Regions from separate parts of the Glaciecola sp. G7-5 genome, predicted to be linked through region 1. Evidence: predicted binding sites of a transcription regulator. Region 1 holds the regulator's gene; the other holds the start of a gene.
What was found. Region 1 encodes FNR, which switches genes on or off when oxygen is low (the NO sensors DNR and NnrR bind a similar motif). Its sites were predicted from a motif close to TTGATCTAGATCAA; they were not measured.

Region 1 (4,419 bases):
GCCATGGCGAGCAAACCAAAAGTTGCGGCCACTGCAGATAAGCTTTCTCGTTATTTTGTTTTCGCGGTTCTAGCAATTTCGGCCTTAACCTATTTTTATTGGTATGCTCAAGGTAACGATCATGCTTTTTGGATTACTATATCTGTGCTTGTAGCGACCTGCCCTTGCGCATTAGGTTTAGCCACGCCATCGGCGATAACGTGCGCGATGGCAAAATTAAATAAAATGGGCGTTTTACTAAAGCGTGCTGATGCACTTGAACAACTCACTGTAACCACCGACATTATTTTTGATAAAACGGGAACACTTACCCAAGGCAAATTCTCAATTAACAAAGAATGGATAAATCCCCCTTCAAAAGACATTTTTGATGTGCCAGAACACGAACTAGCGTCATATATTGTGGCTATGGTAAATAGCATAGAATCCAGATCAGAGCACCCTATCGCAAAAGCGTTTGAACAATATATTCATCAGCGTGATGACCAAGCCTACAGTGCGACACATTTTAACTTAAGTGAATACGCCGTTAAAATAGGTGAAGGTATATCGGTAAAGCTTGACGATAAACAACTATTTTTGGGTAGCCAAGCCATGATACTGCCAATGATAAACGCTTTGAATTCTGCAAGTGCTATGAATCAAGTTGAGGGTGCGAATGTGTTACTAAGTACAAGTGACACCCTAATAGCCGCATTTTGGATTAGCGACACAGTACACAAAGACGCCTCTGGTATTGTCAGTCAATTAGGCAGTCATGAACTCACTATATTAAGTGGCGATACTCAAGTTAATGTCAACAAAGTTGCAGAGGAATTAAACATTTACAATGCTGTTGGGGATAGTACCCCTCAGGCAAAACTAAATTACATCGGCAAACTTCAGGCGAAAGAACGACGGGTTGTTATGCTGGGTGATGGTATCAATGATGCTCCCGTATTGGCAGCAGCTGACGTATCCATTGCGGTAGGCAACGCTTCAGACCTTGCTAAAAATGCGGCCGATATTGTATTACTAAATCCAAAATTACAATCAGTTGTTGACCTACTAGTCATGGCAAAGAGAACAAAGTCCAAAATAAAGCAAAATATTGCTTGGGCTTTAGCTTACAATTTTTTGGTTCTCCCTTTTGCAGTTGTTGGTTGGCTAACGCCATGGCAAGCGGCTTTAGGTATGTCGCTTAGTTCGATTGTTGTGGTATATAATTCAACACGTTTAATGCGCTAAGCTAGCCAAGTAGTAAATACACAAGGTATGATAAATAACATGCTTTTTATGTTATCCATCTACATAAAAAGTAACAACAAGGTATCAGTGATGAGTATCATTTATGTATTAATTCCTTTGGCGATAATAATTGTTGGTATCGCAATAGGCATCTTTTTTTGGGCAGTTAAATCAAATCAGTTTGATGATTTAGAAAGGCAAGGTTACAGCATACTGTTTGATGATGATATTAAACAAAATAAAGAAGCGAATAACCTACCAAATGAAGACAATACAACAGACAAAGAAAGCAAACAATAGTGTCTGAATTTAGTTACTTTTCGGCATTTCTTATTGGGCTCGCAGGTGGAGTCCACTGTATAGGCATGTGTGGACCAATAGCAAGCGCGTTTACCTTTGCCGTACCTAAAAACACGTCACACACGCCCTATATTCTGAGCTACAACGCTGGGCGTATTTTCTCATACACTATTGCTGGAGCACTCACGGGTTGGTTGGGTAGCCTTTTCTCATCGAGTGTGGTTACAGGCTTACTGATATTGCAAAGTTTAAGCATTATATTTTTATTACTACTTGCTCTTTATATCAGTGATATATACAAAGGTCTTATTTATTTCGAAAAGGCAGGTGCTAAGCTATGGAAGCATTTAGCCCCAATTGCGAAGCAATTAATCCCATTTAAAAGTCCTTGGTACACCATACTTTACGGAATGATTTGGGGCTGGTTACCGTGTGGTTTAGTCTACTCGGCACTTACATGGTCACTGGCCAGTGGCAGCCTAGTGCAAGGCGCATTGTTCATGCTTTGTTTTGGTTTAGGCACATTACCCGCTTTGGTTGCGAGCAGTTTAGGAGCTAGTTTCCTTATTCCGATATTGCAACACAAAGCGACGCGACTTACGATTGCCAGTTTATTGTTTTTATTTGCAATAATTTTGATTTTCGATTTGTTTCAAGGTATAACAAACTTGGAATAGCAAAACAGCAGAGAGCCCATGTCAAATAAAGAGTTATCAATACATTGTCAGAGTTGTACTTTCAGTCATTTGTGTCTTCCAGTGAGTTTAAATAAACATGAGTTAGATTCTCTCGATGATATTATTGAACGTAAACGCCCTCTGCAAAAGCATGATAAGTTGGTTAATGCGGGCGATAAGTTTCATTCTTTGTTTGCGGTACGTTCTGGTTCATTTAAGTCCTACATAAGTGACAAAAACGGCATTGAGCAAGTTACTGGTTTCCATTTCCCTGGCGATATTATCGGCTTTGATGCCTTGAAAGACGAAGTTCACCAAAGCTATACCCAAGCACTTGAAACAGCCATGGTATGCGAATTGCCTTATGAAACCTTAGAAGAAGTTTCGAGTAATTACCCTAAGTTACGTCAACAAATAATGCGTTTTATGAGTTCAGAAATTAAACATGATCATAATTTAATTATGTTATTGAGTAAGCGCAGCGCTGAAGAACGCTTATTGCATTTTATTAATCATTTATCGATGCGTTTTGATGAACGAGGCTACTCAGCCAAACAATTTAATCTGTCGATGACAAGAAACGAAATTGGCAATTATTTAGGCTTAACGGTAGAAACGATTTCTCGCTTGTTAACGCGCTTTCAAAAAGAAAACCTAATCCAAGTCGACGGTAAATTAATTAGCATTATTGATTTTGATGGAATAAAGCAACGTATTCCAGAAAATGATATTGCGTTTACCGCAGTAGGCTAAATATCCCCACATTGTGATGCAATAACGAATAAGCTTGCTGTATACTTAGCAGGTTTTTCGTTATTGTGAAGTGCTCATGTCAGCTAAACTCAAATCTACATACAATTTTAATAAGCTTCAAAAGCGTATTCGTCGCGAGACCGGTAAAGCAATCATTGACTTTAATATGATTGAAGACGGTGACAAGGTCATGGTCTGTTTATCGGGCGGCAAGGATAGTTACACGCTACTCGACGTATTAATGTATTTTAAACGCATCGCCCCTATCTCTTTTAGCATAGTAGCGGTCAATCTCGATCAAAAGCAACCTGGTTTTCCGCAGCACATTCTACCTGACTATTTAGATGGCTTAGGGATTGAATATAAGATTGTTGAAGAAGATACTTATTCAATCGTCAAAGACAAAATACCTGAAGGCAAAACCACGTGTTCACTGTGCTCTCGACTGCGCCGCGGTATTTTGTATCGTACAGCGAAAGAGTTGGAAGCAACGAAAATAGCATTAGGTCATCATCGTGATGACATGTTAGAAACCATGTTTTTAAATATGTTTTATGGTGGAAGATTAAAGTCAATGCCACCAAAACTGGTAAGTGACAATGGCGAGCATGTTGTTATTCGTCCCCTTGCCTATTGTACTGAAGCGGATATTCAAAAATACGCAGATACGCTTTGTTTTCCTATCATTCCTTGTAATCTTTGTGGATCGCAAGAAAATTTGCAACGCAAAAACATTAAGTTAATGTTGCAAGATTGGCAAAAACGCTTCCCAGGACGCATTGAATCTATGTTTAAAGCAATGCAAAATATTGTGCCTTCGCATATGTTAGATCAGACCTTGTTTGACTTTACAGACCTTAGTGTACAAACACGAATAAATGGTGAAGGCGACATCGCATTTGATACGCCTGAACTGCCTAAAGCAGAATCTCAAGATATTGACGATCTGGTTTCAATAATAGAATTAAAGTAGAGTAAACATGAAAATTGGCTTAGCGTTAGGCGCAGGAGCAGCAAGAGGTTGGGCGCACATTGGAATCATCAGAGCCCTAGAGGATTTAGGGGTTAAAATTGATGTCGTCGCCGGTTGTTCAATTGGTGCATATGTAGGCTCTGCATTCGCAAGCGGTAAATTAGATGAGTTAGAGGAATGGGCATATTCACTTACTGACTGGCAAGTGTTTGGCTTATTAGGACTGGGCTTTAGGCGAGGCGGTATTGCCAGCGGACAAAAAGTATTTACCAAGCACAAAGAAGAATTTTGCGCTCCTACATTTGAAGAGATGAAGTTACCATTCACAGCAGTGGCTACCGACTTGTATTCTGGCAAAGAGGTGGTGTTCAACAAAGGTGATATAAGCGATGCTATCCAAGCGTCATGTGCCATCCCAGCGTTATTTCCACCGATTGAGCATGCAGGTAGATGGTTGGTCGATGGCGCTGTAGTTAATCCCGTTCCGGT
Region 2 (4,419 bases), 930 kb from region 1:
ACCTTTATTCCTGCTATAAGTGAATGGTTGCCTAGATTGGTTGGTTTAATAGAGTAAGGCAAACTGCAAACGACGTATAGGTATATTGCATTAATGATACTCGGTGAACGTTGTTATGACGTCACCGAGTATATTTTTAGCCTTACGCTTTACCTTCTTTTGCCTCAGGTGCTGTACTATCAGTTTTAGGGGCGGTTTTTGAAACCGTTTTTGAATCGGCCTTGATTAAGCTCACTATCTTCCATTCTGGCTTGGGTTTTAGCTTCGTTAGGGTGTTAAATATCTCTACGTTTCCATCAGGTAAAATGGCGCAAAGTGGAATCAGTCGTTTGTCATATTCAGCCTGATAATCTGCGTAACTAAAGTTGTCTGAAAGCTTTGTGGTTTTTACTACAGCGCCTTTATTGACATAGTTAATCAGTCGACGATAAGTTGCGTCTTCATTAAATAATGTCAATTTTTTACTGTAGTCTTCAGAGACTTGGTGGCTTGGTCGTGCGGCTTGTTCATTATTGCTTAAGGCCAATACACTTCCTTTCCCTAAAGCATGCTCAAAATGAAAAGTGACCAAAGGATTGATTTGTTTATAAGGAGACATCACCAGCACTCTGCCAAATAACGACGTATCTAAATGTCGTGAAGCATGCTCTGATATGGGGTTGCCAAAATAGCTAGGAATGCCATCCATACGCGCTTGGCTAATGGTTTCCCAGTTCGTATCTGCCAAACAAACCGGAATTTTTTGATTTTGCAGTTCTTTTGCAAGCTCACGGCTAAATTGTCCGCCACCAAAAATTAATAAGCCGTTGGGTTCAGGAGACCTGATTTTGAGCCACTCGGCGACCTTTGCAGAGCTCAAGCTTTGAAATACCACGGTAACAATTATAACCAAAAATACCATGGGTACTAAAATTTCAACTTGCGCGTAATTTAATGCTTCTAGCTTTAACGAGAAGAGGGCTGATACTGCGGCCGCTACGATCCCCCTTGGTGCAATCCAGCTCAGTAAAGACAGTTCTTGCCAGCTTAACTTACTCCCTACAGAAGAAATCAGCACAGATACGGGCCTTGCCACAAACATTATGACGATCAATAAAATTGCCGCTTGCCAACCTAATTGCGATAACGAACTCACGTCGATACGTGAGGCAAGTAAAATAAATAGGCCAGAAATTAATAAAACACTTAAGGTTTCTTTAAATTCGAGTACATCATCAACATCAACGTCTTTCATGTTGGCTAGCCACATGCCCATAATGGTGACCGTAATTAAGCCTGATTCGTGGGCGAGCATATTTGATGCTGCAAATACGCCAAGCATAATAGTCAGTACTGCCGTGTTTAATAGGTAATGTGGAATAAGTTTGTGGCGCATAGCAAGCCCAAGCAGATATCCGCTGGCAGCACCAATAAGTGCACCAACGCCTACGGTTGTAATAAAAGCGAGCAGTGAGTGTTCTAATGCATTTTGAGAAGAAACGATATATTCAAATACGATGACAGCGAGTAAGGCACCAATTGGGTCAATTATAATCCCTTCCCAGCGCAGAATATTCGAAATCTTAGCACTTGGTCGCACAGTGCGCAGCATCGGAACAATCACTGTAGGGCCAGTTACCGTGATAAGTGCCGCAAAAAGAAAGGCAAGTTCCCACGATATTCCAATAGTATAATGTGTAATAGGGGCAACAATGGCAATGGTCACAATCGGCCCAATCGTGCATAAATTTCTCACCATCGACCCATGCCCACTTAACTCTTTAAAGCGCAGGGTTAATGCACCTTCAAATAAAATGATGGCGACGCACAAAGAAACCACGGGGAAAAGCAAGTCGCCAAAAAGCGTATCGGCATTTATTAAACCCGTTACAGGGCCTGCAATAATACCAACCATCAACAGTGGCAATATGGCCGGGACTTTTATTTTAAACGCGAACAGCTGGCACGCTATTGAAAAAAGTCCAACCAAGACAAGTGGAAGTGTTAGATCGCTCACGAATAGTCCTTTTCTTATTTGAATACAGGATACGAGTTGAAGTGGAATCGTAGTTTAGGTGTATTTGCGCCGCTATACAAACCATACGCTAACAAAATAGCATTTAGATGAATGTACTAAAGTCTTACTAGAATGTTTTTGTTACATGTCAGCACTATCTTTCATAGTAAATTCCTAATACAAGCCTATTTTTTTTGATCTCGATCAAGTAGTATTCACCCTCCAAAAATTTTAGTACATTAAGGTTTATTTTATGGGTGATAATGCCGAGTTTAAAGAAGTGTTTAACTGGTGGTATTTTTTAGGTATCGTCGGAGCGTTAGTGGCATTCCCTTTGCTGCACATAATAGCAGGATGGTACGTTTTCTTTTTCAGTAATTAAGTATCAAAGCCATAATAAGAAACACATAAAAGGATAAAGTGTGTCACAAGAACTAATCAAAAATGCGGTAACCACCATAGCTGATTACCCTAAGCCGGGCATCTTATTTCGTGATGTTACTAGCGTATTGCAAAATCATGAGGCTTTTCAAGCTTGTATTAATTTGCTGAAAGCCCAATACGGACATCTTAAATTTGATAAGGTCGTTGGCACAGAAGCCCGCGGTTTTTTATTTGGGGCGCCCTTAGCTCTAGAACTCGGTGTTGGCTTTGTGCCTGTACGTAAACCTAAAAAGTTGCCGCGTGAAGTTATCTCTGAGTCATATGAACTAGAGTATGGCACAGACGAACTAGAAATTCATAAAGACGCGATAAGCCCAGGTGATCGTGTTTTAATGATTGATGATTTACTCGCGACCGGCGGTACTATGGTAGCCACTGCAACCTTAATTCGGCGTTTAGGTGGTATTGTTGAGCATGCTGGATTTATTATTTCTTTACCGGACATTGGCGGCGAAGCAAAATTAAAAGCTGCTAATATTACGCCTTATTGTGTTTGCGAATTCGACGGAGACTAATTAGCCGATGAGCTATCAAGTTCTGGCAAGAAAATGGCGTCCACAGACGTTTTCTGAACTAGTGGGGCAACAACATGTTGTTGATGCCATAAGTAATGCTTTAGAAAACGATAAGCTACATCACGCTTACTTGTTTACAGGTACACGAGGTGTGGGTAAAACGACCATTGCGCGCATCTTTTCAAAAAGTCTTAACTGCGAAAAAGGCCAAAGTGCCAATCCTTGCGGCGTATGTAATACTTGCGTTGATATTAGCGATGGCAGGTACGTAGATTTGCTCGAAATTGATGCTGCGTCACGGACGAAAGTAGAAGATACCCGTGAACTTCTCGACAACGTGCAATACAGGCCAACCCGCGGTAAATACAAAGTGTACTTGATAGATGAAGTACATATGCTCTCTAAGCATAGCTTTAATGCTCTTTTGAAAACCCTCGAAGAACCGCCCGAACATGTAAAATTCTTGCTGGCGACGACCGATCCGCAAAAACTGCCAGTTACAGTGCTATCACGCTGCCTACAGTTTAGTTTAAAAGCCTTAACTACCGACCAAATTCAAGGCCATCTAGCCTATATTTTAGGGCAGGAACAAATTCAATATGAGAAAACAGCACTGGCCCAATTGGCACGTGCTGCTCAGGGCAGTATTCGTGATTCTTTAAGCCTTACCGACCAAGCTATTGCACAAGGTAATAACCAAGTCAGCTTAGCGGTTGTGTCCAATATGCTTGGACTACTTAACAAAAACCAAATTGTAAAACTGCTTAAGCACATTTGCGAACGAGACAGTAAAAACGCACTTGTGCAACTTGATGATATTTGCTCAAGTTCTCCTGACTATTTTCAGGTTTTATCACAGTTACTTGGGCTATTGCATCAAATTGCATTGACGCAAGTTGTGCCTGAAGTATGTAAACTAGACAGCGATTCTGCCAAAGGCATTTATACCTTAGCCAAAAGTATCTCTAAAGAGCATATTCAAATTCTTTACCAAATTGGCGTGAACGGAAAACGTGATTTACCACACGCACCTGATGCCCGTACTGGCTTACAAATGACCATATTGCGCATGTTGGCTTTTTCACCTGCGCAAACGATTGACTTAGATCTTGATAGCTTGGTAACCACGAATAACGATTTGCCTGCTTTTGAAACCTTGCCAGAACCTGCCTCAGAGCCGGTTGTTAAACCAAGTACCGAGAAAGTCGAATTAACTGCACCGCAAGAGATACCAGCAACAATACCTGCGCAAGAGCCTCCTGAACCAGCGATGGTTGAACTTGAGCCACAAAGTCCTGCAACTTCGCCAGCGCCAACAAGCCTAACAGACGAAGCTGAAGCACCGGTAGAGGCTGAAGCACCGGTAGAATCAGAAGCGCCTGCAGAATCAGAAGCTGAGCACATTACGCAGCAATCGATAACAACTGAAGATAAACCCCCAGAGCCGGTTGCACAAAGTGAGCC

Region 2: apt (adenine phosphoribosyltransferase) is a predicted target of FNR. The motif match lies at 2,191-2,204, and genes of this name have one in related genera.

Annotation. Positions count from the first base shown of each region.
Region 1 covers NZ_CM147892.1:3,650,438-3,654,856, reverse strand. Annotated here, with positions in the region: gene AC0L6H_RS16130 (heavy metal translocating P-type ATPase) at 1-1,227, shown strand, start outside; gene ccoS (cbb3-type cytochrome oxidase assembly protein CcoS) at 1,318-1,527, shown strand; gene AC0L6H_RS16120 (sulfite exporter TauE/SafE family protein) at 1,527-2,204, shown strand; gene fnr (fumarate/nitrate reduction transcriptional regulator Fnr) at 2,223-2,957, shown strand; gene ttcA (tRNA 2-thiocytidine(32) synthetase TtcA) at 3,034-3,930, shown strand; gene rssA (patatin-like phospholipase RssA) at 3,938-4,419, shown strand, end outside.
Region 2 covers NZ_CM147892.1:2,721,714-2,726,132, forward strand. Annotated here, with positions in the region: gene AC0L6H_RS11995 (TRAP transporter large permease) at 1-57, shown strand, start outside; gene AC0L6H_RS12000 (cation:proton antiporter) at 143-1,996, opposite strand; gene apt (adenine phosphoribosyltransferase) at 2,419-2,955, shown strand; gene dnaX (DNA polymerase III subunit gamma/tau) at 2,963-4,419, shown strand, end outside.